Regions from separate parts of the Agrobacterium sp. O3.4 genome, predicted to be linked through region 4. Evidence: riboswitches for the same ligand, from Rfam matches in the RefSeq annotation. Region 4 holds a riboswitch; each other region holds the start of a gene.

Region 1 (7,165 bases), on a different contig from region 4:
GACATGTGCCATCCGTCCGCTGTCAGCGCCATGGAGCCGAACCAGTGGCCGGCGACAATCTCTGCCACCATCATCACGGTGGTCAGCGCGATGACCATCCACACGCGCTTTTCATTGCGCTCATGGTTCTGGCCGAGAAAAACATGGTCGTGGCCGGTCGCGGCGGGGAATTCGGATGTCGTCGTCATGTCGCTAATCCTGTTCGATCTTCAAGCTAGTCTTTCCACGCATGGCCTTTCCCAAAGTCGCGGACAGTTTGGAGGGCCTGCTAGCGGATGTAGGTCTTCAGCACCTGGGCCAGCTCTTCCGCTGCCCGCGCCCGCTCGTCTTCATTTTCGGCATGCACCACATGTTCGTGCAGATGCTCCTGCATCACCTCCCCCGTCAGGCCGGAAAGCGCGCCGCGCACCGAAGCCAGCAATTGCAGCACCTCGCCGCAGGGCTTGGCATCATCAAGCGCCCGCTCCACCGCTTCCATCTGCCCTTTCAGGCGGCGGATGCGGGCGAGCAGCTTGTCCTTGTTGCGGATCGTATGGGACATAAGCACCTCATATAGTATAGGGGGGTATACTATATTACGTCAATTTTTCGTTCAAGTCCTGCGCGACGCAATCCTCGCGAATGTTTCGGCCCCTAAAAATACCCCATCAGAACTTGGGGACTCAGTCATGACGACTATCGCAGCAACCACCACCAGCTATTATGCATCTCCGGTCCGGACCCTTGAGCCGACGAAAAACAAGGAAACCCACTCCACCACCGAAGCCCTGCTGGAGTTGACCCGCGCCGCACACCGCGCCATCTCGAGCGCCGAGAGCGTCGCCACCGCGGTCGCGCCGGCTGCCGCCAGCGTATCGGCCGGCCTTGCCGCCGCATTGTGGAATCTCGACAGCGGCGTCTCCGATGCGGCCAAGCCGGCCTTTGAAATGGCGACCGCCGCCCAGCCTGAAGCCGCAGCCAATATTGAGAACGAAGTTCTGAAGGCATTGGCTGAGGCGCTGGGTGTGAACGAAGCGGCCTGACCCCATTGAACAGCAGGCAAAAAAGCCATATCTCTAGAGACTAGAGCATCGGATGATGAGCGGCGGAAGCACTCTGCCACGTCCGCGATATGGAGAAAGCCATGCTGTCCATTGGTGAACTGTCGAAACGCACCGGCGTCAAGGTGCCGACGATCCGTTATTACGAGCAGATGGGCCTCATCCGCGAGGCGGATCGTTCCGATGGCAACCAGCGCCGTTATGAAAAATCCGACCTCGAAAGGCTGGCCTTCATCCGCCACGCGCGCGATCTCGGGCTGAACATCGATGCCATCCGCGAGCTGATCGCGCTCAGCCAGCACCGGCAGATGCCGTGCGAGGGAGCGGATCGCATCGCCGCCGAACATCTGGCCGATGTGCGCGAAAAAATCGCCAAGCTCAGGAAACTGGAGCACGAGCTGGAACGCATCGTCGCCCATTGCGATGGCCATTCGATCGAGGATTGCTACGTTATCCGTGCGCTCTCCGACCACGGCATGTGCGGCGGCGAACACTAGGGCCGACCCGGAACAGGGCTGACATTCCACTGTCATCCGCGCCCTGTATGCGCTCTCTCCTGCTTGAAGAAGGGATGCCGGATGGCCGAAATATTTCCCGAAATCACTCCGTTCGAGACTGTTTTTCTTGAGGTTTCAGAAGGCCACCGGCTGCATGTGACGATTGCCGGCAATCCGGCGGGAAGGCCGGCGATCCTGCTGCATGGCGGCCCCGGCTCGGGGCTTTCGGCGACGGCCAGACGCTATTTCGATCCCGCCCATTACCGCATCATCCAGTTCGACCAGCGCGGCTGTGGCAAAAGCACGCCGAATGCTAGTGAGAGCCTGGCGCATAACACCACGCATCACCTGATCGACGACATGGAGGCCGTCCGCTGCGCGCTTTCGTTGGATGACTGGCTGGTTTATGGCAGCTCCTGGGGTGCCACACTCGCGCTGGCCTATGCGCAGTGCCACCCGGAGCGGGTGCGCGCGATGGTGCTGGCCGGCGTCACTACCACACGGCAAAAGGAGATCGACTGGCTTTACAAGGGGCTGGCGATGTTTCTGCCGCAACAGTGGCAGCGTTTCATCACAGCTATCCCGGATCATCTGCCGAAGGAAGATCCCGTCGGCGCGTATCTGCAGCTTTTAAACGATCCTGACCCCGCCATCCGCCGGATGGCGGCGCTTGAATGGCATTTGTGGGAGGCGGGCTCGATCAGTGCGGAGGCCAGCTCGGCCTTTCCGGAAAAATGGCGCGACGGCGATTATATCCTGACCCGCGCCCGTCTATGCGCCCATTATTTCCACCATGCGGCCTGGCTGGAGGACGGTGTGCTTCTACGCAATGCCGGCCTGCTCGCCGGCATTCCCGGCATGCTCATCCAGGGCATGCGCGACCTGCAGGGACCGCCCGTCACCGCTTACGAACTTGCCGCCGCATGGCCGGGAAGCGAACTGATTGCCATAGGTGGAGCGGGGCATTCCACCGGTGATGCCGGGATGGAAGATGCGATTGTTTCAGCAATCGCACGATTGCAAATTGAAGCCGCTTGACAGATTACGGATTCGGGCGCATTGCAATGACATGATCAACGAACGCGCACCCATCTCCTGCTCGTACTTTTGGGCCTACCTTTAAGGGCGGCTCGACAGATCATATTGTCAACAAGCCGCCGTCAGGCGGCTTTGTTGTTTTCAAACGTCCTGACGGCACAGATAAGACCAAAGGACCGAAAAAATGACCGAAGATAGCTCCCTTACACTGGAAAGACCGCCCGTCGTCATCATTCGCGGCGCCCGCAAAACGGATTTGCCCGAGCTTAACGAGATGATCACGCTGCTTGCCTCCTACCACGGCGATGCGGCGGCGATCACGCCGGCCAAGCTTGAGCGCGACCTGTTCGGCCCCCTGCCCTGGGTGCATGGTCTTGTCGCCGAAGCCGATGGCGCGCTGATCGGCTACGCGCTGCTTCTGCCGCTCTACAGGGCGCAGGAAGGCCGGCGCGGGCTTGAACTGCACCATCTCTTCGTGCGTGACGGCCATCGCGGCCACGGCACGGGCCAGCATCTGGTTTCCCGCGCCCGCGATATCGCCAAGCGGCTGGGTTGCGATTATCTTTCCGTCAGCGCCACGACCGGCAATGTGGCGGCACATCGTTTCTACGAAAACATGGATTTCGCGCCGCGTCCGGTCACCGGCATGCGCTACATGCAGTCCATCGCCTGATCACAACCGACGGAGACGGCCATGACACGGATCGCCATTGCGCTGGCGCAGGATTTTGCGGACTGGGAACCGGCGCTGCTTGCGGCGGCGGCACGCAGCTATCTCGGCGTCGAGATCGTTCATGCCACCCCGGACGGGCGGCCGGTAACGTCGATGGGCGGGCTAAATGTAACGCCCGAAACCTCCTATGACGCGCTTGATCCTGATAACATCGATGCGCTCGTCATTCCCGGCGGTCTCAGCTGGGAAAAGGGCACGGCCGCCGATCTTGGCGGGCTGGTGCAGCGCTTTCGCGAAAAGGACCGGCTGGTTGCCGGTATCTGTGCGGCGGCAAGTGCGCTGGCGGGCACGGGTATCCTGAACCATGTCGCCCATACCGGCAATTCGCTCGCCTCGCACAAGACCTATCCGGCCTATCGTGGCGACGGTCTTTATCGCGACCAGCCAAAGGCGGTCAGCGATGGCGGCGTCATCACGGCCGCCGGCAGCGCACCGGTCAGCTTTGCGGTGGAAATTCTGAAAAACCTCGGCCTCTTTGGTCCGGAAGCCGAGGCGGAACTTGGAATTTTCGCGGCGGAGCACCGGTAAGGCGCAGAGCCTTATTCCGCCCTCTCTCCGTGATACCGGCCCTGAGCCGGTATCCAGCCAGCCCAAGTCCTTGGGCTGAAAGGATTTCTCCCGCCGCGCAGACGCGCGTCGGCTGGATGCCGGATCAAGTCCGGCATGACGGTCGAGGAGAAGATGCCTCTCGCAAATCATCCTGCGCTATTCTCGATCAAGCACCCGGCACACACGCGCCGCAAACTCCAGCCCCTCGCCGGCAATCGCGCGGCGGATATCGCGGCTGTTCAAATGCAGGCTGCGGCCGGCGGGCAAGTTTGAGCGTTTGATCTTGGCGAGTGCCGCAGCGGCAAAGGCAGCTTCGTGGTCTTGAAAATAGGCAAGCGCCGCATCACGATCGGGACTTTTACCCAGAGCGGCCTTGAAGGCAAGGCGGTGCACGGCGCAGAAAGCGCCGTGACCGGGAACGGCAAAACGCAGCGCATCGAGTTCGTCACTCCACTCCGCTGCGTCCTGCATGGTTTCAAGCCGACTGGAAGCGTTTCAGGAAAAACGCGCTCAATGTTCCAAGCAGCGCCCAGAAAACGAAGCTGGTGATGGTGGCGGCAACAATGAACTGCCGTTCCAGCGGCAGCGGCGCCAGCGCATGTTCGCCTTCCGGCGGCAGCGGTGCGCCCACCACATGCGGTGCGACGATCAGCACCAGAGCCAGAACGATGGCCCAGGGCTCGCGGCGAAACGCGATCAGCGCAATGCCGCCCGCGGTTGCGATAACCGTCGAGAGCCACCAGATCTGCCGTGCCTCAAGTGCTGCGGCCGGGCTTCCCGGCAATTCCGGCGGCAGGCCGATCATCGGTGCGAGCATGACGGCGGCAAAACCGGCAACGCCCCACAGAAGACCTTCGCGCCAGCCGGCATCGGTGCCACGCAGCGAGATGAGACCGGTCAGAACAAGCGCGTAACCGATGGCCGTCAGCACATTGGCGGCAACGGTATAGGCGGTGCGCTCGAAACCATCGGCCGGAGCCCAGGCCTCGTCATTATGCTCATGGGCGGGAACCGCAGCGCCGGGTGCTGCCGCATCATGGCTGTGGGTTGCTTCGCCGCCGGCACTTTCAAAGGTTTCCGCCTGAAGGATGAGCGGCGTGGTGCCGAAAGCCTGCATGGCCGAGACGGCCAAACCGCCAACGATACCGACGAGAACGGCGGTAAAAACGATATTGCGAAAAAATGACATGCCGTTTCCCCTCAATGGCAGGGGAAGGCATTGGCATGACGTGTGTCATGCGCGGCATTGTGAACGGCTTCCACATGCGAAAAGCCGACAAAACCGACTACGAACAGGCCAAGCACGATCGCCGTCAGCGATTGCGCGAAGCTGCCCGTTTTTGCGGAAACGGCAGCATTCGCCGTATTCTGCTGGATGGACATGGTGACCCCTCTCCCGGCGCGACCCCGCGCCATAAGATACAGCCGAACGGCAAATAGCCGCGCAGCTGCATATGATACACTTCACCACGGGGATACGAGACTGAAACAGGGGTACCGAACCGACGACCCTGACATTCCGCTCTTCCGGACACCCCGCCGGCATGGACATTTCCGCGATGGCAGGTCTCCTGGCTTGCGGGTCAAAACCTGAAACACCTTCCCGGCATCGCCCTCGCCTTGAATGGGGGCGAGATGGCTTGCCAGTGGCATTTCGTTTCAGGCTCTCCGCTCACAGTTGCGGGGGCAGCCACGAATGAGGATTTCTCCCTATCGTGTTCCCTTTTCACCTTCCGGAACGCCCGGAAGGAACCATCACGCAGATGTTATCTGCCGGGTGGGTGCGGGAGTCAATGGCAGCGAGATCTTGGCATCGCCGGCAGCATCTCACTCGACGTCATCGTGGAGTTTAGCCCATTGCTGTGGGTTTTAGATTGGGAAGAGAAACCGGAACGAAAAAACACTCTCCCGTCATTCCGGCCCTGAGCCGGAATCCAGCCGACGTGCGTCTGAACGGCGAAAAAGCTCCCTCAGCCCAAGGACTTGGGCTGGCTGCATACCCGCTCAAGGCCGGTATGACGGAGGGGAGCTTCAAACTCCCTACCGAGACGGGATCGCCTTCAGATAGGCGGCAATCGCATTGCGGTCTTCGGCGGTCAGATGCGCCATGTTCTGCTGCACCTTGACCATGGAGCCGCCGACGCTGTCGAATTCCGGGGTGAAGCCGGTTTCCAGGTAGCCGGCAATATCGGCCGCCGTCCAGGCACCGATGCTCTCGGAGCCGGGCGTGATATCGGGGATACGGCCCTCACCTTCGGGATTGGGGCCGCCGGCCAGCCATTTGTCTTTCAGGAAACCGCCGAGAGCATCGCGCGGGGTGTGGCATTCGCCGCAATGGCCCGGCCCTTCGACCAGATATTGGCCGCGCAGCAATTCGGCATTGGCATTGGCAAGCTCGACACGCGGCGGGGCGGAGGTGTCGAAATACAGGAACTTCCAGCCGCCGAGCGCCATGCGCAGGTTGAAGGGAAACGGCAGGTCGTGATCCGGCGCATCATTCTGGCTGGCCGGCAGGGTTTTCAGATAACCGAAGAGGTCGTTCACATCCTTCTGCGTCATGCGCGCATAGGAGGCGTAGGGGAAGGACGGGTACAGATGTTCGCCGTTCTTTCCCACCCCGCGCGTCATGGCATCGCCGAATTCCGCCAGCGTCCAGCCGCCGATACCGTGCTGCGGATCAGAGGAAATATTGGGAACGTGGAAGGTGCCGAAGGGGCTTTTCAGCGGCTGCCCGCCGGCAAGCGTCCGCAGCGCGTCACCCGTGGTATCCGGTGCGGCATGACAGCTTGCGCAGCCACCCGCCCAGAACAGCGTTTCGCCATTGGCCAGATCCGGCTCGCCGAGGCTGACCCAATGGCTGGGCGCCTGACGCTGCGGCGCGGTAACCCAGGCGAAAATGCCGTAGCCGGCAACGGCTGCGATCACGGCCCCGCCCACAAGCTTCGTCCAAATGGAAGACATACCCCTCTCCCCATTCTCACCCGAGCTGATCAGGTGTCTTTCAAAGTGAAAAAACGCCGCCGGGAAGCGGCGTTTTGAAATTCGGGATTATTTCTTCAGACGATAGGTCTGGTGGCAGGTGCCGCAATCTGCGCCGAGCGTCTGCATGGCGGTGGTGACGCCCGCCTGATCGGTGGGGAGATTGGCAAGAACCGTGTCGGCATCAGCACCGAGCTTGGCAGCCTTGGCCTTGAAGTCTTCGAAGTTTTCCCAGATGGCGGGAGCAGCCGCACTGCCGGTCTCGGTGCCAGCGGGGAACTGTTCGGGGAAAGCCTTGGCATTGGTGCTGATGGTCGTCACGGCAGCCT
Region 2 (7,165 bases), on a different contig from region 4:
AAGACTTAGCCTGTCGTGTCCTTAAATAGAACGTTCTGATCGATGAGATAACGGGAGAACAGGGGCAGGCTTGCCCCCCCGATCGCCCGGGCCTGGCTGCCGACCGCGCCCTCGATGATCTCCGGCAGCGTAACGCCCTGAAGGTCGTGGTGTTTGAGAGCAAGCCGGGTGGCAGAGACGATCCTCGCTCTGACCCAATCGGGAAAACCGCCATCGATGATGACACTGGAAAAGTCGATGATGGAGGCGGCGGCGATGACGGCCTGCGCCAGCGCGGCGGCCGTCTTGTTGATCCAGCTTTCCAGCGGTTCGCCGAAATCGATCCATTCGTCGGGTGAGAACCAAAGGGGACGTGGATCGATACCCTTTTCGCGCAGCATGTTCTCCAGAACGAAGATCGACGCGATTTTCAGAAGCTGAACCGTATTGCCATCCTGCCCCTGCACCGGTAGAGGGCCGATTGCACCGGCGGTGCCCGTTTTTCCGGAGAACAGCGCCGAATTCAAAACGACGCCTCCTCCGATGAAGGAGCCGATGAAGATATAGAGAAAATCCGGGTAGTTCTGGCCAGCGCCAAAAACCAGCTCTGCACCGCAGGCACTGGTCGCGTCATTCTGCAGAAAGACCGGGTAGCTGACGCCTTCGGCAATTTCGGAGCGGATATCAACATCCCGCCACCGTTCCATTTCGGCCTGCGGCGCGCCCACTTCCTGGGCCCAGTTCCACAGTTCGAATGGGGCGGCGATACCAACTCCGGTGATTTTTTGCCGTTCCGCCGGGGACAATTTCGATTCGATCTCCGTGATCCCTTCGATCACGAACGGCAATATCCATTCCGGCAGGGGGTAAGGGTAAGTCTTGCGCAGCTTGAGTTTGATCCGGCCGACAAAATCCATCAGCACGAGATCGACACTGCGCCGGCCGATCTTCACGCCAAACGAAAAGACGGCGTCGGGATTGAGACGCATGGGTGTCGATGGTTGCCCGACCTTTCCGCGCAGTCTTTCACCACGAATGAGAAGGCCGTCTTTCTCCAGCGAGCGCATGATGACCGATACGGTTTGCGCCGAAAGGCCGCAAAGCCTGGATATTTCGGCTTTCGACAATCCGCCATGGCGGCGAACGAGCGACAGCACCAGCCGCTCATTATAAGCGCGCACCCCGATCTGGTTGGCACCGCCGCTGATATCCATAATGGTGGGCGGCGCAGGCGGCGCCGTCTCGACAGATCGTCTCATAATGTCATCCTCCCGCCCGCTATATCCGTCACGACCGATACCTGCAGGCTTTATGGCAATCTTGCTATCGCAACGTAAACAACGGTGGCGATATTCCTCCCTGCCGCATATTAGAATGCCATACCGAATTAATAATTCAATCGGATTTATTTATTGACAGGCGTTTCCTTTGGTGGTTCCATCTGGGCCAACGGTCGTTGTTCTCGGAGGAGACGAGATCGTCGGGTAACCGTCACGGTGCTCAAATATCCATTGGGAGGATCTCATGAAGACCACTGTTTCCGCTCTTCTGGGCGCGCTTGCGCTTGGCGTTTCTTTCGCTTCCGTCGCGTCCGCGGCAGACACATCGGTGTGCCTCATTACCAAAACCGACACCAATCCCTTCTTCGTCAAGATGAAGGAAGGCGCGACCGCCAAGGCCAAAGAACTTGGCGTGACGCTGAAATCCTATGCCGGCAAGATCGACGGCGATTCCGAAAGCCAGGTTGCAGCCATCGAGACCTGCATCGCCGATGGCGCCAAGGGTATCCTGATCACCGCATCGGACACCAAGGGCATTGTTCCGGCCGTGCAGAAGGCACGTGATGCCGGCCTTCTGGTGATCGCTCTCGACACGCCTCTGGAGCCCGTTGATGCCGCCGATTCCACCTTTGCCACCGACAATCTTCTGGCAGGTGAGCTGATCGGCAAATGGGCCGCCGGCACCCTTGGCGACAAGGCCAAGGACGCAAAAATCGCCTTCCTTAACCTCACCCCCTCCCAGCCAACAGTGGATGTGCTTCGTAACCAGGGCTTCATGAAGGGCTTTGGCATCGACGTGAAAGACATCAACAAGATCGGTGATGAAACCGATCCGCGCATCGTTGGCCATGACGTTACCAATGGTAACGAAGAAGGTGGCCGCTCGGCCATGGAAAACCTGCTGCAGAAGGATCCGACCATCAACGTCGTTCACACCATCAATGAACCTGCGGCTGCCGGCGCTTACGAGGCGCTGAAAGCGGTTGGTCGTGAGAAGGACGTTCTGATTGTTTCCGTCGATGGCGGTTGCCCTGGCGTCAAGAACGTCGCGGAAGGCGTAATCGGCGCGACCTCGCAGCAATATCCGCTGCTGATGGCGGCTCTTGGCGTGGAAGCCGTAAAGAAGTTCGCCGATACGGGTGAAAAGCCGAAGCCGACCGAAGGCAAGAGCTTCGTCGACACTGGCGTGACGCTGGTGACCGACAAGCCAGTCAAGGGCCTCGACTCGATCGACACGAAGGAAGGTCTCAACAAGTGCTGGGGCTGATGCCTCGCCATTGAAACCCGCGGGGGCATTCTTGCCCCCCGCCCTTGGACCAGAATAATTTCAGCCACGATCCGGGGGATCGGACAAAGGAACAAACGAGCGCGCCGCGCGTCCCGCAGACACGAGATTGGCCCGCTTCACAACACTTTGAATCTACGCGTCATTTTATTGAAAAATAGACCCTTGCTTCAAGGGCGGATGCGATAGAGCGATCGGGAGGAAAATCCATGAGCGATCAGCCGGTGCGGGCTCAGCCGCATAATGAATTTGAAAATGTGCTTTCGGGAAGTTCGACGCAGGTCGCCGCTTTCGACACGCACGACAAGAGTGTTCTGGAAAAATTCCAGTACTTTCTGCATTCCAGCCCGGCGGCCGTGCCGCTGATCGTACTGGTGCTGTCGTTGACTGTCTTCGGCATGACCCTTGGCGGCAAGTTTTTCTCGGCATTCACGCTGACCCTTATCCTGCAGCAGGTGGCCATCGTCGGCATCGTCGGCGCAGCGCAGTCGCTGGTCATTCTGACGGCGGGTATCGATCTGTCGGTGGGCGCCATCATGGTACTCTCCTCCGTCATCATGGGGCAGTTTACCTTCCGTTACGGCCTGCCGGCGGAACTCTCCATTCTCTGTGGTCTTGCTGTCGGCGCATTCTGCGGCTTCATCAACGGCATTCTGGTCTCGCGCATGCGCCTGCCGCCCTTCATCGTCACGCTCGGCATGTGGCAGATCGTACTGGCGACGAATTTCCTCTATTCCGCAAATGAAACGATCCGCGCACAGGACATCGCTCAGCAGGCGCCCATTCTGCAGTTCTTCGGAAATAACATCCGTCTGGGAAGTGCGGTCTTTACCTACGGCGTCATCGCCATGGTTCTGCTCGTTGCTCTGCTCTGGTATGTGCTCAACCGCACCGCCTGGGGCCGCCATCTTTATGCCGTGGGTGACGATCCGGATGCTGCCGAACTGGCCGGCGTCAACGTCAAGCGCATGCTGACGACCGTTTACACCCTGTCCGGCCTCATCTGTGCCTTCGCCGGTTGGGCTCTCATCGGCCGCATCGGCTCGGTTTCACCGACCGCCGGCCAATTTGCCAATATCGAATCCATCACGGCTGTGGTTATCGGCGGCCTGTCGCTGTTCGGCGGGCGCGGCTCGATCATGGGCATGATTTTCGGCGCCCTGATCGTCGGTGTCTTTTCGCTCGGCCTCAGGCTCATCGGAACCGACCCGCAATGGACCTATCTGTTGATCGGCGTCCTCATCATCATGGCTGTCGCAATCGACCAGTGGATCAGAAAGGTAGCAGGCTGATGGCAAAAGAACCTATTCTCACAGCACGCAATCTCGTCAAACGTTATGGCCGCGTGACCGCCCTCGATCATGCCGATTTCGATCTCTATCCCGGAGAAATCCTGGCGGTGATCGGCGACAATGGCGCCGGCAAATCCTCGCTCATCAAGGCGATTTCCGGTGCGGTGACACCGGATGAGGGAGAGATCAGGCTTGAAGGCCAGCCTGTGCAGTTCCGCTCGCCGATCGAGGCGCGCAAGGCGGGTATCGAAACCGTCTATCAGAACCTCGCGCTCTCGCCGGCACTTTCCATAGCCGACAATATGTTCCTCGGCCGGGAAATCCGCAAACCCGGCATTCAGGGCAGCGTGTTCCGGGCGCTGGATCGTCCGGCCATGGAAAAATTCGCCCGCGAGAAACTCTCGGAACTGGGTCTGATGACGATCCAGAACATCAATCAGGCGGTGGAAACCCTTTCTGGCGGCCAGAGGCAGGGTGTGGCGGTAGCACGCGCGGCGGCTTTCGGCTCCAAGGTCGTCATCCTCGACGAACCGACGGCAGCACTTGGCGTGAAGGAAAGCCGGCGTGTTCTTGAACTCATTCTTGACGTGCGTTCGCGCGGTCTGCCGATCGTTCTGATCTCGCATAACATGCCGCATGTGTTCGAGGTGGCGGACCGCATCCACATTCACCGGCTGGGCAAGCGCCTGTGCGTCATCAATCCAAAGGACTATTCCATGTCCGACGCCGTCGCCTTCATGACCGGCGCCAAGGAAGCGCCGAAGGAAACGCTTGCCGCATGACGCTGAAGCTTGAGACGATCGCTGAAGACGTTCTTCGGCGGGCAGAGGGCAAATCCCGTTTTATCATTGCCATTGCCGGTCCCCCTGGGGCCGGCAAATCCACGCTGGCGGACGCGCTTTGTGATGCTTTGCTGGCGCGGGGCGAAACGGCCGCCGTGCTGCCCATGGATGGCTTCCATATGGACAATGGCATCCTTGAAGAGCGTGGGCTGCTGCCGCGCAAGGGCGCGCCCGAAACCTTTGATGTGCGTGGCTTCCTCGATATCGTCTCTGCCGTCCGCAGGGGCGGGCAGGAGGTGCTTGTCCCGGTTTTCGACCGCTCCCGCGAAATCGCCATTGCGTCCGCCCGCGCCATCGCGCCGGAGACACGCTTCATTCTGGCTGAAGGCAATTATCTGCTGCTGAATGAGGCCCCATGGACGGCGCTTTCCGAGAGCTTCGACCTTACTATTTTCGTTGGGCCGTCGGTCAACGTGCTTGAAGAGAGGTTGCGGAGCAGATGGCAGGGCTACGGCCTCGATGCAGCTGCGATCCACGCCAAACTTTTTGAAAACGATCTTCCCAACGGTAAAAGGGTGATCGAGAACGCCCGCCCTGCCGATATTCACATCGATATCTGGGAATAGGTTAACGCTTTCTCGTCACTGAGCGGCAAGGCGCATTTGCCGTTAAGCCTTTGTTGACCATGTGTTGAATCTTTTTCATCCACAGGGTGGGGCTTTTGTGTGTCTATTTATTGACGAGAAAATTTCCTCATATGCTATATGTGGTGTTCAAGGTTCTCCCGATTCGCAAGCGTCGGGAGCTAAGACGGGAATTCGGTGAGCAACGCCATCATGGCGGAACAATGCCGAAACTGCCCCCGCAACTGTAAGCGGCGAGCATCGTTCCGATTTGGGTCACTGGAGCCAAAAGCTCCGGGAAGGCCGGGATAGATGTTGTGACCCGTAAGTCAGGAGACCTGCCTTGAGCGAAAACGTCCACGGGCGGGGTGTCCGGAAGGAAGGTATGGCGCAAATGAATTGCGTTCGCCCTTTTCTGACCCCTTCCAGAACAAGCTTCGGGGTGAAGTCATGCCAGTGCATTTTTTTAAGTTCCTGCGCTCGTCGGCGTAGAGAGTGATTTTACGCGGCCAGAAGCGTTTTCAGGATAACCGGGACAAACGGTTTCCGTCCGGAAATGTGACAAACCCTCTAAGCCGTGCGCCCCACCTGAATGACAAATCCATCGCCACCCGATTGCGATTGCAATCGGCAATGTTGAGCCGTGTCCAAGAACGGCTTCGAAAGAGGAAATTATGACCGTCACCGTTTACAGCAAGCCCGCCTGCGTCCAATGCACTGCCACCTATCGCGCACTCGACCGCATCGGCGTTAGCTATGAGATCGTCGATATTTCCGAAGATGCGGATGCGCTCGATCACGTTCGCGGCCTTGGTTACATGCAGGTTCCCGTGGTCGTCGCCGGCGAACGCCATTGGGCGGGTTTCCGGCCGGATATGATCGGCGCGATCAGCTAAGGCGGCAGCGTGATGGGGCTGATCGTTTATTATTCCAGCCGCTCTGAAAACACGCATCGTTTCCTTCTGAAACTGGGGCGGCGATTATTGCGCCTGCCACTCGGCGCCGAGGAGGATGTGCCTCATGTGTCTGAGCCCTATGTGCTCGTCACCCCCACCTATGGGGGCGGCGGCACGAAAGGGGCCGTGCCAAAGCCGGTCATCCGGTTCTTGAACGAGCCCTCCAACCGAAATCTCATTCGCGGCGTCATCGCGGCGGGAAACACGAATTTTGGCGCAGCTTTCGCATCCGCCGGAGATATCGTCTCGCGCAAATGTGCCGTGCCGTTTCTCTATCGCTTCGAGCTTCTCGGCACGGAGGAAGATGTCGCCAACGTCAAACATGGATTGGAACGATTTTGGACACGCTGACCTCAGGCGCGCTGCGCAAGGACGCCAAACAGCCGGTAGCTGCAAGCCAGAAACCGGTTGATACGGGACTGGACTACCACGCGCTGAACGCGATGCTGAACCTCTATGACGAGAACGGAAAGATCCAGCTCGACAAGGATCGCCTTGCCGCCCGGCAATATTTCCTCCAGCACGTCAACCAGAACACGGTGTTTTTCCATAACCTCAGGGAAAAACTCGATTATCTGGTAACGGAGGGATATTACGAACAGGAGGTACTGGATCAGTATTCCTTCAATTTCGTCCGCGATCTCTATGACGAAGCCTATGCCCGGAAGTTCCGCTTTCCGACTTTCCTCGGGGCGTTCAAATATTACACCTCCTACACGCTGAAGACATTCGACGGAAAACGTTATCTGGAGCGTTATGAGGATCGCGTCTGCATGGTGGCGCTGGCTCTCGCGCGCGGTGACGAACAGCTTGCCCGCGACCTGATGGATGAGATCATTTCCGGCCGCTTCCAGCCGGCGACCCCGACGTTCCTGAACGCTGGCAAGAAGAGCCGCGGTGAGCTGGTCTCATGTTTTCTGCTACGCGTGGAAGACAATATGGAAAGCATCGGCCGCTCCATCAATTCG
Region 3 (7,165 bases), on a different contig from region 4:
ATGGCGGATGATCAATATCCGCGGCTGCGGTCAACGAGGCCGAGCGGTTCGAGGCCGGATTCGTATCGTTTGATATTGTCGACGACGGTGCGGGCGGCGGAGTGGGGCTGGGTGACGCTGGCGATATGCGGCGTCAGCAGAATTTTCGGATGAGTCCAGAAACGATGGCCCTCAGACAGTGGCTCGGGATCGGTGACGTCGATCACCGCGCCGGAAAGCCTGCCGCTGTCGAGTGCATCTAGGAGTGCGTCATGATCGAGCTGCCTGCCGCGCCCGGCATGGACGAGAGCCGCGCCATCCGGCAGCAGGCCGAGGCGCCCGGCATTCAAAAGCCCGGTGGTCTCGTCCGTCAGCGGCAACAGGCAGACGAGGATATCGCTGGTGGAAAGAATGGCTTTCAGCCCTTCATCGCCATGGTGGCAGGTGACGCCATCGATCTGGCGCGGAGAACGGCTCCAGCCGGCAAGCGGAAAACCGAAAGGTTTCAGCCGTTCCAGTGCCGCAACACCCAGCATGCCGAGGCCGAGAACGCCGACGCGGCATTCTTCCGCCTGCCGCTGGCCCGGCAGGGCTTTCCATAGGTTTTGGCGTTGCTGTTCCAGATAGGCCAGCAGGTTGCGATGAAGGGCAAGCACGCCGAGGCAGACATATTCCTGCATCATGCGGATGATGCCTTCATCCACCATGCGCACGACCTTCACCGTTTCCGGGATTGCATCGATGTGAAACTGGTCGACACCCGCGCCGATCGAAAACAGGATTTCGAGATTGCGGTAACGCGCGATATCCTCTGGCACCGTCCATGTAATGAGATAACGCACCGCATCGGGATCGACAGTGGCGGCATCCATCGAAAATGGCAGGTCCGGCAGCTCTGTGGCCAGAGCCTGCCGGAAGATTTCGCCGCGCTTTGCGTCGGAATTGAAGAGAAACGTCATCTAATACCCGTCATTTGATTAAGCGGCGCAGCGGCGGCCGAGTGTTTCCAGCATCGACTGGCAGGCGGCAAGTTCGTCCGCGGTTATGAATTCGTCCGGCTTGTGGGCGCGGCCGATATCTCCCGGGCCGCAAATGATGGCATCTATGCCCGCCGCCTGGAAAAGCCCGGCCTCCGTTCCGTAGCTTACGGCTGCGAGGTTGGCGGTGCCGGTCAGTTCCTCCAGAAGCAAAGCAAGCGGCGCATCGGCTGGAAGCGACAGGGCCGGATAAGCGCTCATCGGCGTCCATTCGATATCGACGCCCGTTGCGGCGATCTCTTCGACAGCGCTTTTTACCGGCTCCAGCAGGGCGAGCGGGGAGACGCCCGAAATTGCCCGCGCTTCCAGTTCGATTGCGCAATGATCGGGGATGATGTTGATCGCCTGCCCGCCTTTGACCGTGCCGATCTGCAAGGAGGAGTAGGGCGGCTCGAAGGTTGCTTCGAACGGTCCCCGCGTCAGCGTATCGGCGGTTTCGACTGCTTTTGCCATGATGCCGGTCATCAGGTGAATGGCGTTTATCCCCTGATCCGGCCGTGAGGAATGGCCGGATCGGCCGTGCAGGGTGATGCGCGCTGCGGCCTTGCCCTTGTGGGCGCGAACGGCGCGCATATTGCTGGGTTCGCCGATGATGGCGCCCGCCGGCGGGGCACACAGTTCCGGCAGTCTGGCGATGAGATGGGGAACGCCACGGCAGCCCGCCTCCTCGTCATAGGAAAAGGCGATGTGTATCGGCCGTTCAAGCGTCATGCGCGAAAATGCCGGCGCTGCGGCGAGCACAGTGGCGAGAAACCCTTTCATGTCGGTGGTTCCGCGCCCGTAGAGCCGGTCGTTTTCGGTTCTCAGCGTGAAGGGATTGGAGGTCCATTCCGGTTCTCCGGCCGGCACCACATCCATGTGGCCGGACAGGATATAACCGGCCCGATCGGCCGGGCCGAACGTGGCGAAGAGATTGGCGCGGTCGCCCTCCGGTCCGGGCAACAGCGAGACTTTCGCGCCATGGCCTTCCAGATAATCGGCAATCCATCCGGCAATATCGCCATTGGCGGTTCCGACAACGGACGGGAAGGCGACGAGACGCTCAAGGATTTCGATTGCGTTCATGGTCGTCCCCGCTGGTCGTTCCCATTGGCCGCTGGCCGGATTATTCACCGCAGAAGCTTAGAGTGGCCGGCGGCGTTTATCTGCTGAAATGCCGATGATTTCGGTAGATTGTTGTGTCCTTCCAGTGCTTTCAGAAAATTCCTGCGGGCAGGGCCGGTTATCTTCGGATGTCGTGGGCTGGGCTTCCGGGGCCCTAGGGTTCCGCGCCGGAGGGAATGAGAGCCGTTTGCTATGGAGCTGCTCAAGGTCGATAGTTTCGAGTTGCGGACCGTGGATATCGCCGATGTGGAGGCGGATCATCTGCATGCCCTCTCCATGGCTGTCGGATGGCGGTATCATGCCAATGAATGGTGTTTCCTGCGCCAGTGCGGTGTGGGTCTTGCGGCGCTGGACGAGATTGACCGGGTTGTCGCGACCGCCATGCTTTTTCCCTATGATCAGGCTTTTGCGACGTTAGGCATGGTCATAGTCTCCCCACGCCTGCAGGGGCAGGGCGTAGCACCCTGGCTGGTCCGGCAGCTTGTGGCGAGATATCCTGCCGCCGCCTTGCGGCTGAATGCAACGGAGGTGTCCCGGCGGCTATTTGCCGGGCTCGGTTTTACCGGGGATGCGGAACGGGTGCATCTTCTGCGCGGCAAGGCCCGTCGCACCACCGAGGCGCCGCAGCTTGGCAAGAAACAGAGGATCGAGCCAGTTTCGGAACATCATCTCCCCGCCGTGGAAGATCTGGACCGGGCGGCTTTCGGCGTTTCACGCCGGGGCGTGCTGCAGCGTCTCCTGCGGGAAAACACCGGCTACGGCCTGTTCGAGGCGGATCGTCTGGCCGCCTTTGCGCTGCGGCGGGCGGCAGGGCGGGGCCACATCATCGGCCCGGTGGTTGCGGAGGGGGAAGCGGAGGCAGTCGCGCTGGTAAGGCGGCATTTTGCCGATCTCGACGGGCAGCTTGTCCGGCTCGATGCCTTGCGTGATGACGGTGTTCTCACCGATTTTCTGGCGCAATCCGGACTGGTGGTGATTGAAACACTGACGACCATGTCAAAAAATGCGCCGCAGCCGGAAGGTTCCGGCTCGGCTGGGATTTTCGCTCTGGCAGGCCCATCCCTGTGTTGAAGCACCTCGTTTCCCATCGACTTCATGTTACGCACTTTGGGTTCCTGCTGTGTGCGTGTCTTTGTCGCAGAACGGTTTCCATACGCTTGTGAGACATGCTTTGGCGATTGACGCTCCGGCTCTTGCCCCTTATGTGAGAAAGCGACGGTTCCTGCAGCCGAAAGGCGAAGGGATTAATAGGGAACATGGTGCGGGTGATGATGATCGCCCAATGCCGTGGCTGCCCCCGCAACTGTAAGCGGATTGCCGCTCATCCCCGTGGCGCCTCAAGGCGTCATGCCACTGTATTCTCCGGAATGCGGGAAGGCAGATGAACGGCGCAAATCCGTGAGCCAGGAGACCTGCCGTCAAAATATGAACCATCGTTACGGGCGGGGAAGCCCGGAGGAGGAAATTGTAATGTTATTTCATAACATTTGGTTTGCGTCCCGTCGTTGTTCTCCGTACAAGACGTCCCGCTGTTGCTGCGCGTTCTAACGCCTGCGGCTCTGGAATAAGCGATTTAATTTCGACTGGAGAACACATGTTTAATCCTGGACGCCTGCCGGCCTATGCCGGCCTTCTGGCCGCTGCGCTTACGGCTTTGCCCGCCGCTTCCGCCCATGCCGCCGAAACGGTCTATCCCCTGACGATCAACAGCTGCGGTCAGGACATCACCTTCAAACAGGCGCCGGCCCGCACGGTATCCGTCGGCCAGAGCACGACCGAGGTTCTTTATCTCCTCGGCGTTGCCGACAGGGTGGTGGGCACGGCGCTGTGGATCGGCCCGGTTCTGAAGGGTTACGAGGAAGCCAACGCCAAGGTGGAGCGTCTGGCCGACAATGATCCGAGTTTCGAAGCCGTTGTCGGCAAGAGGCCGGACCTGGTAACGACGCAGTTCCAGTGGCAGATCGGCCCGGAAGGTGTTGTCGGCACGCCCGCGCAATTCGCCGAACTCGGTATTCCCGTTTACACCTCGCCGGCCGATTGCGTCGGCAAGGATAATTCCGGCGGCGGGGACGGCGTTCGCAAGACCGGCTTTACCATGGAGCTGATCTATCAGGAGATCCGCGATCTCGCCAAAATCTTCAACGTGCAGGACCGCGGCGAAGAGGTTGTTGCCGACCTGAAAAAGCGTGAAGAAGCCGCCCGCGCCAAGATCGCTTCGGCCAATGGCAAGATTTCCGCCGTCTTCTGGTTCTCCAGCGCCGAACTGGATATCGACCCTTATGTGGCGGGCCGCCATGGCGCGCCCGGTTACATCATGTCCGCACTCGGGCTGACCAATATCATCGAAAGCGATGAGGAATGGCCGACCGTTGGCTGGGAAACCATCGCCAAGGCCAATCCGACCGTCATCGTCGCCGGCAAGATGGACCGTCGTCGTTTCCCGGCCGATGACGTTGCCGTCAAGCACAAGTTCCTTGCGACCGACCCCGTCGCCAGCATCATGCCCGCCGTTAAGGAAGGTCATGTGTTCGATATGGATGCGCAGGCGATGAACCCGACCATCCGCACGATCGAAGGTATTGAAACGCTGGCCGAGGCGATTTCGGCTGCCGGCCTCGCCAAGTGAACGGTTTTTCCGTCCATCTCGGCAGGGCGGGTCTGGCTTTTGCCGCGCTCGCCCTGCTGCTCGTCGCGCTGATGGCCGGAGCGGCCATCGGCGAGACTGCCATTCCCTTCGATGTGGTGGCGAAAACCATCGCCAACCGTGTCTTCCATGCGGGTTATCCGCTGGAGCCGCTGGATGAGGGTATCGTCTGGAGCTATCGCCTCAGCCGCGCCGTTGTCGCCGCCTGCTGCGGTGCTTCTCTGGCGCTTGCCGGCGCGGTGCTGCAATCGCTTTTGCGCAACCCGCTGGCCGATCCCTATATTCTCGGCATTTCCGCAGGCGCCTCCACCGGGGCGGTCGCGGTTGCGCTTCTGGGTTTCGGGGCAGGGCTCCTGACCATGCCGGCGGGGGCGCTGATCGGCGCTTTCGTTGCATTCTCGCTGGTCAGCCTTCTGGCGGTGCGGGCTGGTCACGGCAATAGCGCCATCATTCTGGCCGGGGTGGCCGGCTCGCAGCTGTTCAATGCCATGACCTCGTTCATCGTCACCAAATCCGCCAATGCCGAACAGGCGCGCGGCATTATATTCTGGCTTCTCGGCAATCTTTCCGGGGTGCGCTGGCCGGATGTCTGGCTGGCTTTGCCGGTCAGCATCGCCGGTCTCGCGGTGTGTCTATGGTATTCCCGGGCGCTGGATGCCTTCGCCTTCGGCGGTCAGGCCGCCGCCTCGCTCGGAATTCCGGTGCGCCGGACCTATGCGGTGCTGATCTCGGTTTCGGCGATCATGACGGCGGTGATGGTGTCGCTGGTGGGTTCCATCGGTTTTGTCGGTCTCGTCATTCCGCACGCGGCGCGCATCTTCGTCGGCGTTCGCCACGGGTTATTGCTGCCGGTAACGGCGCTGACCGGTGCTGTTTTCATGATTGTTGCCGATATTCTCTCGCGCATCGTCATTCCTGGTCAGGTGCTGCCGATCGGGGTCATCACCGCGCTCGTCGGCGCGCCGGCCTTCGCCTTCATTCTCGGGCAGAAGAGGGGGCGGTCATGAAATTATCCGCCCATGACCTGCATTTCCATGCCGGCAATGTCGATATTGTCCGTGGCGTTTCGCTCGATGTCGGTTCCGGAGAGTTTCTGGGCATTATCGGCCCGAATGGTTCCGGCAAAAGCACGCTGCTTTCCATGCTGGCCGGCATCCGCAAGCCGCGACGCGGCCACGTCACGCTTGGTGACGATGCGCTTGCCTCATTCGGACGGCGTGATCTTGCCCGCCGGTTGGCCTTTGTGGAACAGCAGGCAGAGACCACAGAGCGAATTACGGCTCGACAGGCTGTCGAACTTGGTCGCACGCCCTATCTCGGTCCGCTCTCTGCCTGGTCGGCCAATGACGACGCCATCGTCGACGCCGCGCTCGACAATGTTGATATGGCGGACAAGGCAGAACGAAGCTGGCACCACCTTTCCGGCGGCGAACGCCAGCGCCTGCATATTGCCCGCGCGCTGGCGCAGCAGCCGCATATCCTGCTGCTGGACGAGCCGACCAATCACCTCGATATCGGCCATCAGATCGGCCTGCTCGATCTGGTCCGCCGACAGGGGCTGACCGTCGTTGCGGCGCTGCATGATCTCAATCACGCCGCCGTGTTCTGCGACCGCGTCGCCATCATGCATCAGGGGCGGATGATTGCGGCCGGTCCGCCGCACGAGGTCCTCACATCGGCGACGATCGCCGATGTTTTCGGGGTGCAGTCCGTCGTCACCACGGATGAGGGCGGCTTTTCTCATATTCGTTTTCTGCCGGCCCATGGAATGGCCGCTCAGACAAAGAAAGCACTGGTACGATGATGAAATTGAAGATGCTTCGCCTTGGCGTGCAGCCGCGTAATGCTCTGGCTGGAATTGCATTGGCGCTGGCTACGGGCTTTCCCCTGCATGCCATGGCCGAAACCTTCGAGGTAAAAATGCTGAACCGGGGCGAAAAAGGTCCGATGGTGTTCGAGCCCGATTTTCTGGAAATCGCCCCCGGCGACCGTGTGCGCTTTGTGCCGACCCACAAGAGCCACAATGCCGCGACCATCGACGGCATGATTCCCGAAGGCGCCGAGGGTTTCAAAAGCCGGATCAATGATGAATTCGAGACTGCTTTCGACAGACCGGGCTTTTACGGAATCAAATGCTCGCCGCATTACGGCATGGGCATGGTCATGCTGATCAAGGTGGGCGAGGCGACCCTGCCGCAGAGCTACAGGGAAGTCGACGTGCCCGGCCGAGCGAAGCCCCGGCTGGACGATCTCTTCGAGCAAGCGGAAAAATGAGGATTCTGCGCCGAGTTTCCCTCATCCGTCATGCCGGACTAGATCCGGCATCCAGCCCCGGCGCGTCTAAGCCGGGAAAGAGTCTTTCGCGGTCAAGGACTTGATCGCACTAGATCCCCGGATCAGG
Region 4 (7,165 bases):
TTGGAGATATGCGGCAGGATTGGCACCGCGATGCGGATTTTTGCGCCCGGTTTCTGCTGGCCAGGGCCGGAAAGACCGAGCGCATCCTCTGCTGGCAATTTCGCGGCATCGGAAAAATGCGGCAGAAGCCCGATGGAGGCCCAGCCGGTTTTTTCCGCGATCATCCGCATGCCGTCGGAAAACAATGTGGGATCGCCGCGAAAGCGGTTGACGATGAAGCCCGCTATCATTGCCGCGTCATCGCTTTCGAGTACGGCTTTGGTACCGACGAGGCTGGCGATGACGCCGCCACGGTCGATATCACCGATCAGGATGACGGGAGCGTCGGCTGCGCGGGCGAAACCCATATTGGCGATATCATTGGCGCGCAGGTTGATTTCAGACGCGCTGCCCGCCCCCTCCACCAGCACCAGATCGGCCTGTTGTTTCAGGTGCTCAAAGCTTTCCAGCACACGCGGCATCAGCCCGGCCTTCATGTGCTGATAATCCGCAGCTTTGGCATTGCCGAAGATCTTGCCCTGCACCACCACCTGTGCGCCGGTCTCGCTCTGGGGTTTCAGGAGTACCGGGTTCATGTGAACGGAGAGTGGTACACCCGCCGCCCGCGCCTGCAGCGCCTGGGCACGGCCGATCTCGCCGCCATCGGCGGTTACCGCCGCGTTGTTAGACATGTTCTGCGGTTTGAACGGCATCACCGACAGGCCGCGCCGGGTGAATGCCCGGGCAAGGCCGGCCACCATCAGCGATTTGCCGACGTCCGAGCCGGTTCCCTGAAACATCAGCACCCGTGCGGTCATGTCAGAATTCTATCCCGGCCTGCGCCTTCACGCCCGCCTTGAAGTGGTGTTTCACCAGGGTCATATCCGTCACCATGTCGGCAGCGTCGATCAGCGGTTGCTTGGCATTGCGGCCGGTGACGATGACATGCAGATCGGGCCTGCGACTGGACAGGGTTTCAACGACCTCTTCCAGCGGCAGGTAGTCGTAACGTAGCGCGATGTTCAGTTCGTCGAGGATCAGGAGGCCGATGGTTTCGTCGGCCATCAGGACCTTGGCTTCTTCCCAGGCCTTTGTGGCTGCGGCAACATCGCGTTTCAGATCCTGCGTGTCCCACGTGAAACCCTCGCCCATGGTGCGCCAGACAACCTTGTCGCCGAAAAGCGTCAGAGCCTGTTGTTCGCCCGTCGACCATGCGCCCTTGATGAACTGCACGACGCCGACCCGCCGCCCGGTGCCGAGCATGCGCAAAGCAAGGCCGAAGGCCGCCGTGGACTTGCCTTTGCCCGGGCCGGTATTGATCATCAGCAGACCTTTTTCGATGGTCTTTGCCGCAACTTCGGCATCCTGAACCGTCTTGCGGTTGACCATTTTCTGCCGGTGGCGTTCGGCTTCGTTATCGCTGATGTCGCGCGTCATCGCGTTTTCCTTCTCATCCTGCGGTGCGGGACCGATGCCCCTGCCATTCGGAGCGGCGACTATACCCAATTTGCCGCACCCGGCAATGCGTGAGGGGCAGGCCACGGCATTGACCCTCCCCCTCGTTCAGCCTAATGGTAGCGGACTGACGGTCTTTTCCCGGCAACGGGAAAAGCTAAGAGGGAACACGGTTCCACCCGGACAATGGGTCATTCCGTGGCTGCCCCCGCAACTGTAAGCGGTAAGCCTGCACCGTAAAGCCACTGGACCCTTGAAGATGGGTTCGGGAAGGCGGTGTCCGGGTGTTTTGAAGCCGCAAGCCAGGAGACCTGCCGTTTCAGAAAAACGTCTGTCGGGCGGGGTGCTCCGGTCAGTCGGTCAGATCGAATATTGGGTTTGCGCATCTGCGCATGCCGTTTTCGATGTCAGCACCCCGACGATTTTTTTAAAGGCGCGGGAAGCGAAACGGTTTGGATATTTCAGCGACATCTTCATGTGCAGGCGGAGACACGCAGGCTGACACGGCCTCCGGTGTGGTGGTCTTCGTTTGCCGAAGCTGTCGCGATGAAGCCGATCCCAATGCCGAACCACGCGCCGGTTTGCGTCTCGCCGAAGCCGTCATCGCGAAGGCGGAAGCATCCGGTGTCGTTGTTCGCTCCGTCAGTTGCCTTGCCAATTGCAAGCGCAGCCTCAGCGCCGTGCTTCGTGGCGCCGACGGCTGGTCCTATGTGTTTGGCGGGCTGACGCCCAATGACGCGGAAGACCTGCTGACAGGCGCGCATATGCTGGCCGCCTCCGCAGACGGCCTGATGCCCTGGCGCGGCCGCCCCGAACCATTGAAGCGCGGCATGGTGGCGCGCATTCCCCCATTCAATTTTACCGAGGAGAGATCATGAGCACCCTTCTGGACCGCGTTCCCTGCACCATCGTCACCGGCTTTCTGGGGGCCGGAAAAACCACGCTGCTGCGCGGCCTTCTCGAAAAGCTGGATGGCAAGCGGCTTGCCATCATCGTCAATGAATTCGGCGATATCGGCATCGATGGCGAAATTCTCAAGGGCTGCGGCATTGAAAGCTGCCCGGAAGAAAACATCGTTGAACTGGCCAATGGCTGCATCTGCTGCACGGTGGCGGATGATTTCCAGCCCGCTATCGAACAAATCCTCAGCCGCCAGCCGAAGGTGGAGCATATCCTCATCGAAACGTCCGGCCTCGCACTGCCGAAGCCGCTGGTGCAGGCCTTCCAGTGGCCGGCGATCAAGAGCCGCGTGACAGTGGATGCCGTGGTGGCCGTGGTGGATGGCGCAGCCCTTGCCGAGGGACAGGTTGCCCACGACATGGAAGCACTTGCCGCCCAGCGGGCCAATGACGAGGCGCTCGATCACGATGATCCGGTAGAGGAAGTTTTCGAGGATCAGGTCGCCTGCGCCGATCTCATCGTGCTGACCAAGGCTGATCTTCTCGATGATGCCGGTCTCGAGAAGGCGAAGGCTCATGTGCTCGAACATCTGCCGAGGGCGGCGAAGATTGTCGTCGCGTCGAATGGCGCCATTGATCCCGCCGTGCTGATCGGCCTTGGCCTTGCGGTGGAAGAGGATATCGAAAACCGCCGTACCCATCACGATGGCGCGTTCGACCATGAACACGACGATTTCGACAGCTTCGTCATCGACCTGCCGGCCGTGAGTGACCCGGAGGCGCTGGCAGCCCGCATCGCCGAGACGGCGGCTGCGGAAAATGTCCTGCGCATCAAGGGTTTCATCGAAGTTTCCGCAAAGCCGATGCGCCTGCAGGTGCAGGCTGTCGGCAGCCGCGTCAATCACTATTATGATCGCCCATGGGCGGCGGGTGAAGAACGCCGCAGCCGGCTCGTTATCATTGGTGAAAAGGGCATCAACCGCGAAAAGATCGAGCAGATGCTGGCAGCCTGACCGCTACGGACTTTTACTGGGAATGCCTTAGATGCATATTCTCGCCACCACATCCTCGTCCCTGGACGATCTGATCGAGCCGGTTGATCTCAACCAGCCCCGTTCGGATGTGGTGATGCTGTCTTTTTCGGCAAGCGATCTTGCCGGGCTGGAAAGGGCGTGGCGGCAGGCTGGAGATGCGCTCCCGTCGCTCTCCGCCGCCAACCTCTCCGAGCTTCGGCACCCCATGTCGGTCGATCTGTGGATCGAAAAGACGGCGGAGCATGCCCGTGTTATCCTTATCCGGATTCTCGGTGGAGCTGATCGATGGCGCTACGGCGTCGATCAGCTTACCATGATGGCCCGACGGCGCGGCATCAAGCTTCTGCTATTACCGGGCGAGTGCAGCGACAGGGACGAAAAGCTCGAAGCGGCCTCGACCGTGGACAGGCAGATACTGGCCTCTGCCCTTTCCTTTTTCCGTGAAGGGGGAAGGGCGAATATGGGCAGCCTTGCAACTGGTCTTGCGGCTCTGGCAAAGGATGGCGTGTGGCCGGATATTGAGGCCGAGCCTCTGCCGAAGGCCGGATTTTACCGGCCCGGACAGGGTGTCGTCAGTCAAGCGGAAGCCATTGCCGGTTTTCCAGCCGATGCAGCCATACTGCCCATTCTCTTTTACCGCTCGATGTTGCTGGCGGCTGATGCAGCACCTGTGGATGCGCTCTTCCATGCGCTTTCCGGGCGCGGTTTTGTGCCATTGCCGATTTTCGTCAGCGGTCTGAAGGACGGGGAGGCGATCCGTTTTCTCGAAAGCGTGTTGCCTGACCTGCAGCCTGCCGCCATCATTGCTGCCACCGCTTTTGCCAGCCAGACGGATGAGGACGGACGGACGCTGTTCGACCGCCTCGGTGTCCCTGTTTTTCAGGTGGTGATGGCGACCACCCGGCGTGATGGCTGGGCGGAAAATGCGCGTGGCCTCAACCCCTCTGATCTTGCTATGCATGTGGTTCTGCCGGAACTGGATGGCCGGATTCTCGCCGGTGCGATTTCGTTCAAGCAGGCGCGGGCGGATGGCGGTGCCAGCCTCCTGAATGTGCCGGAAGCGAATCGTATTGAACAGGTGTCGAACCGCATCGGGGCGTTTCTGCGATTGAAACAGGCTCCGCCGCAGGATCGCCGTATCGTCATTCTGATGCCGGATTATCCGGGTGCGGCACCGGGGCGCACGGGTTATGCCGTCGGTCTGGATGTGCCGCAAAGCGTGCTTGAAATGCTGCGCGATCTTGCCGATGCGGGATATGCGGTGTCGGATATTCCAGACACGGCGCGGGCGCTACTCGACTGCGTTGAACAGCAGGAAGCGACGGTCGTTCTTTCCGACTATCGCGATTTCCTGACCGCATTGCCGGCCGCTGCCGCAACTGCCCTGAATGCAACATGGGGAACTGCGGAAAGTGACGATGTGCTTGTTGATGGCGCATTCCGCTTTCGCGTTGCCCGCTTTGGCAATGTGTTCGTGGCGCTTGCGCCGGATCGGGGTCGCAATGAGGATCGGCGGGTGGATTACCACGATCCTGCCCTGCCGCCGCGTCACGCGCTTGTCGCCTTCGGCACATGGATGCAGCGGGTAGCGGCTGCACACGCCATCGTGCATGTCGGCGCGCATGGCACGCTGGAATGGCTGCCGGGCAAGACGGTGGCGCTTTCGCGCGATTGCTTTCCGGAAATCGTCACCGGTCCGCTGCCGGTGGTCTATCCCTTTATCGTCTCCAATCCCGGCGAGGCGGCGGTGGCAAAACGGCGGATTGCGGCCGTAACCATCGGCCATGTTCCGCCGGTGCTGGTCAATGCCGGGCTCTCGCCGGAACAATCGGCGCTGGAACAACTGGTTGACGAATATGCGCAGGCTGATGGGCTGGATCGCCGCCGCCGCGATCGGCTGGCGAAACTGATCGTTGAAAAGGCGCTGGAAACCGGGCTTGCGGCAGAAGCAGGCGTGGGTGTGAAGGACGATGCCGATGCGGCTTTGTCGCGCATCGACGCCTTTCTCTGCGACCTCAAGGATTTCGCCATCAAGGATGGCCAGCATATTTTCGGCCGGCACCCGGAAGGCGAGGCCGATCCGTTGAGGCTTGAAAGCGCGAAGGCGGAAAAAGCCGCACTGCTTGCCGCGCTCGACGGTTGTCACATTCCCCCCGGCCCTTCCGGCGCACCCGCGCGCGGAAGGCTCGACGTGCTGCCCACCGGCCGTAATCTTTATGCCGCCGATCCGCGCACCATGCCTACGCCCACGGCCTTCGAGCTCGGCCGCATGGCGGGTGAGGAGGTGCTGCGCCATCATCTGCAAAGCCATGGCGACTGGCCGAAACATCTGGTTTTTGATCTCTGGGGCAGCGCGAGTCTCCGCAATGGCGGTGAGGATGTGGCGCAGGCGCTGCATCTGATGGGTGCAAGGCCGATCCATGACCCGGCGACCGGCCGCGTTACCGGCATCGAGGTTCTGCCGCCGGCGAGCTTCGGGCGACCGCGGGTCGATGTCACCTTTCGCATCTCCGGCCTGTTTCGCGACATGTTCCCGGCACTGATCGCGCTGCTTGATGCGGCTGCCAAGGCCGTGGCGCGGCGGGATGAAGCGCCGGGCGACAATCCGCTGGCGGAAGAGGCGGCCGCGCTCGGGCATATTCCGGCGCGCATCTTCGGCTCCGCGCCTGGCACCTATGGCGCAGGTATCGAAGAAAAACTCGCTAGCGGAAAATGGGACGAACGCGAGGAGCTGGGGCAGGCCTATCTCGATGCGGCAAGCCATGCTTTCGGCGGTGCTGACGGGCTGGAGATTTTTGAAGATGCCGGTTTTGTGGAGCTGGTGCGTCGGGCCGATCTCCTTGTCCATACCGGCGACGACCCCGGCCGTGATCTTCTGGATGGTTCTTCCGATGTGGCCTTCATCGGCGGCTTTTCTGCTGCGAAGGCAGCATTGGGTGGGGTAGCCGATATTGTGGCGCTGGATACGACCGATCCGGCCCGCCCGCGTGCAAGGTCGATGACGCAGGCGCTGACGCGGGTAGTGCGCGCACGCGCCGTCAATCCGCGCTTCATTGCCGGCCAGATGCGGCATGGCCCACGCGGAGCGGCGGAATTTGCCGAAACGGTGGATAGGCTCGTTGGCTTTGCCGAAACCACCCATGTGGTTTCCTCCTCGCTGATCGAGGCGCTTTATGATGCCTATTTCGGCAACGAGGAGGTGCGCGATTTCATCCTGCGGGAAAATCCGAAGGCAGCACAGGTGATGGCCGAACGTTTCCTGTCCGCTCGCCGTCGCGGCCTGTGGCACAGCCGGCGAAATGCGGTGGATGCAGAGCTTGAAATGCTGATCATGCCCCGTTCCGAAAGGGTGGGCGCATGATGGCTGCTGCTGCCGATCCCGTTCAGCCATTCGGTCGCCGCGGTCTTTGCCCGGCGCTCTCAGCACCCATGCGGACCGGCGATGGTTTTCTGTCGCGAGTAGCTTTCGAGGCGGATATATCGCCCCGTGCGATGGTGGTGCTTTGCGATCTCGCCGAGCGGCATGGCAATGGGCTGCTCGACATCACCGCACGCGGCAGTCTCCAGTTCCGTGGCCTGACGCCGGAAAGCGCATGCGCCTTGGAAAAGGATGTTCTGGCGCTTGGCCTGCCGCTGCGCGAAGGACTGGCGGTCGAGACTTCGCCTCTTGCCGGCCGGGACGATGCGGAAATCGCCGATGGGTGTTTTCTTGCCGACCAGATTCGGAAAGAGGCCGACCGGCTCGCTCTTCATGAAAAGCTCGCCGCCAAGCTTTCCATCGTCATCGATGGCGGCGGA

What was found. Region 4 has a riboswitch for cobalamin ahead of M0412_RS18545 (DUF1636 family protein). Riboswitches for the same ligand answer to the same signal wherever they lie in the genome.
Region 1: it holds a riboswitch for cobalamin, as region 4 does, so the genes downstream of both, M0412_RS08345 (CbtB domain-containing protein) here and M0412_RS18545 (DUF1636 family protein) in region 4, are expected to answer to the same signal.
Region 2: it holds a riboswitch for cobalamin, as region 4 does, so the genes downstream of both, nrdH (glutaredoxin-like protein NrdH) here and M0412_RS18545 (DUF1636 family protein) in region 4, are expected to answer to the same signal.
Region 3: it holds a riboswitch for cobalamin, as region 4 does, so the genes downstream of both, M0412_RS15695 (ABC transporter substrate-binding protein) here and M0412_RS18545 (DUF1636 family protein) in region 4, are expected to answer to the same signal.

The regions. Positions count from the first base shown of each region.
Region 1 is NZ_JALPZP010000001.1:1,710,138-1,717,302, forward strand. It holds gene dmeF (CDF family Co(II)/Ni(II) efflux transporter DmeF) at 1-188, opposite strand, end outside; gene dmeR (Ni(II)/Co(II)-sensing transcriptional repressor DmeR) at 269-541, opposite strand; gene M0412_RS08310 (hypothetical protein) at 669-1,022, shown strand; gene M0412_RS08315 (helix-turn-helix domain-containing protein) at 1,124-1,537, shown strand; gene pip (prolyl aminopeptidase) at 1,619-2,575, shown strand; gene M0412_RS08325 (GNAT family N-acetyltransferase) at 2,760-3,248, shown strand; gene M0412_RS08330 (type 1 glutamine amidotransferase family protein) at 3,270-3,836, shown strand; gene M0412_RS08335 (hypothetical protein) at 4,014-4,328, opposite strand; gene M0412_RS08340 (CbtA family protein) at 4,333-5,046, opposite strand; gene M0412_RS08345 (CbtB domain-containing protein) at 5,058-5,240, opposite strand; cobalamin riboswitch at 5,401-5,629, opposite strand; gene M0412_RS08350 (cytochrome c) at 5,898-6,818, opposite strand; gene M0412_RS08355 (cytochrome c) at 6,906-7,165, opposite strand, start outside.
Region 2 is NZ_JALPZP010000001.1:2,592,106-2,599,270, reverse strand. It holds gene M0412_RS12665 (ROK family transcriptional regulator) at 6-1,238, opposite strand; gene M0412_RS12660 (sugar ABC transporter substrate-binding protein) at 1,504-2,526, shown strand; gene M0412_RS12655 (ABC transporter permease) at 2,754-3,836, shown strand; gene M0412_RS12650 (ATP-binding cassette domain-containing protein) at 3,836-4,618, shown strand; gene M0412_RS12645 (nucleoside triphosphate hydrolase) at 4,615-5,244, shown strand; cobalamin riboswitch at 5,378-5,602, shown strand; gene nrdH (glutaredoxin-like protein NrdH) at 5,916-6,137, shown strand; gene nrdI (class Ib ribonucleoside-diphosphate reductase assembly flavoprotein NrdI) at 6,150-6,548, shown strand; gene nrdE (class 1b ribonucleoside-diphosphate reductase subunit alpha) at 6,536-7,165, shown strand, end outside.
Region 3 is NZ_JALPZP010000002.1:624,548-631,712, forward strand. It holds gene M0412_RS15680 (glyoxylate/hydroxypyruvate reductase A) at 12-938, opposite strand; gene argE (acetylornithine deacetylase) at 957-2,081, opposite strand; gene M0412_RS15690 (GNAT family N-acetyltransferase) at 2,313-3,191, shown strand; cobalamin riboswitch at 3,320-3,555, shown strand; gene M0412_RS15695 (ABC transporter substrate-binding protein) at 3,715-4,746, shown strand; gene M0412_RS15700 (iron ABC transporter permease) at 4,743-5,771, shown strand; gene M0412_RS15705 (ABC transporter ATP-binding protein) at 5,768-6,568, shown strand; gene M0412_RS15710 (pseudoazurin) at 6,565-7,038, shown strand; gene M0412_RS15715 (class I SAM-dependent methyltransferase) at 7,161-7,165, opposite strand, start outside.
Region 4 is NZ_JALPZP010000003.1:285,116-292,280, reverse strand. It holds gene M0412_RS18555 (cobyric acid synthase) at 1-797, opposite strand, end outside; gene cobO (cob(I)yrinic acid a,c-diamide adenosyltransferase) at 799-1,416, opposite strand; cobalamin riboswitch at 1,549-1,768, shown strand; gene M0412_RS18545 (DUF1636 family protein) at 1,887-2,312, shown strand; gene cobW (cobalamin biosynthesis protein CobW) at 2,309-3,346, shown strand; gene cobN (cobaltochelatase subunit CobN) at 3,378-6,728, shown strand; gene cobG (precorrin-3B synthase) at 6,728-7,165, shown strand, end outside.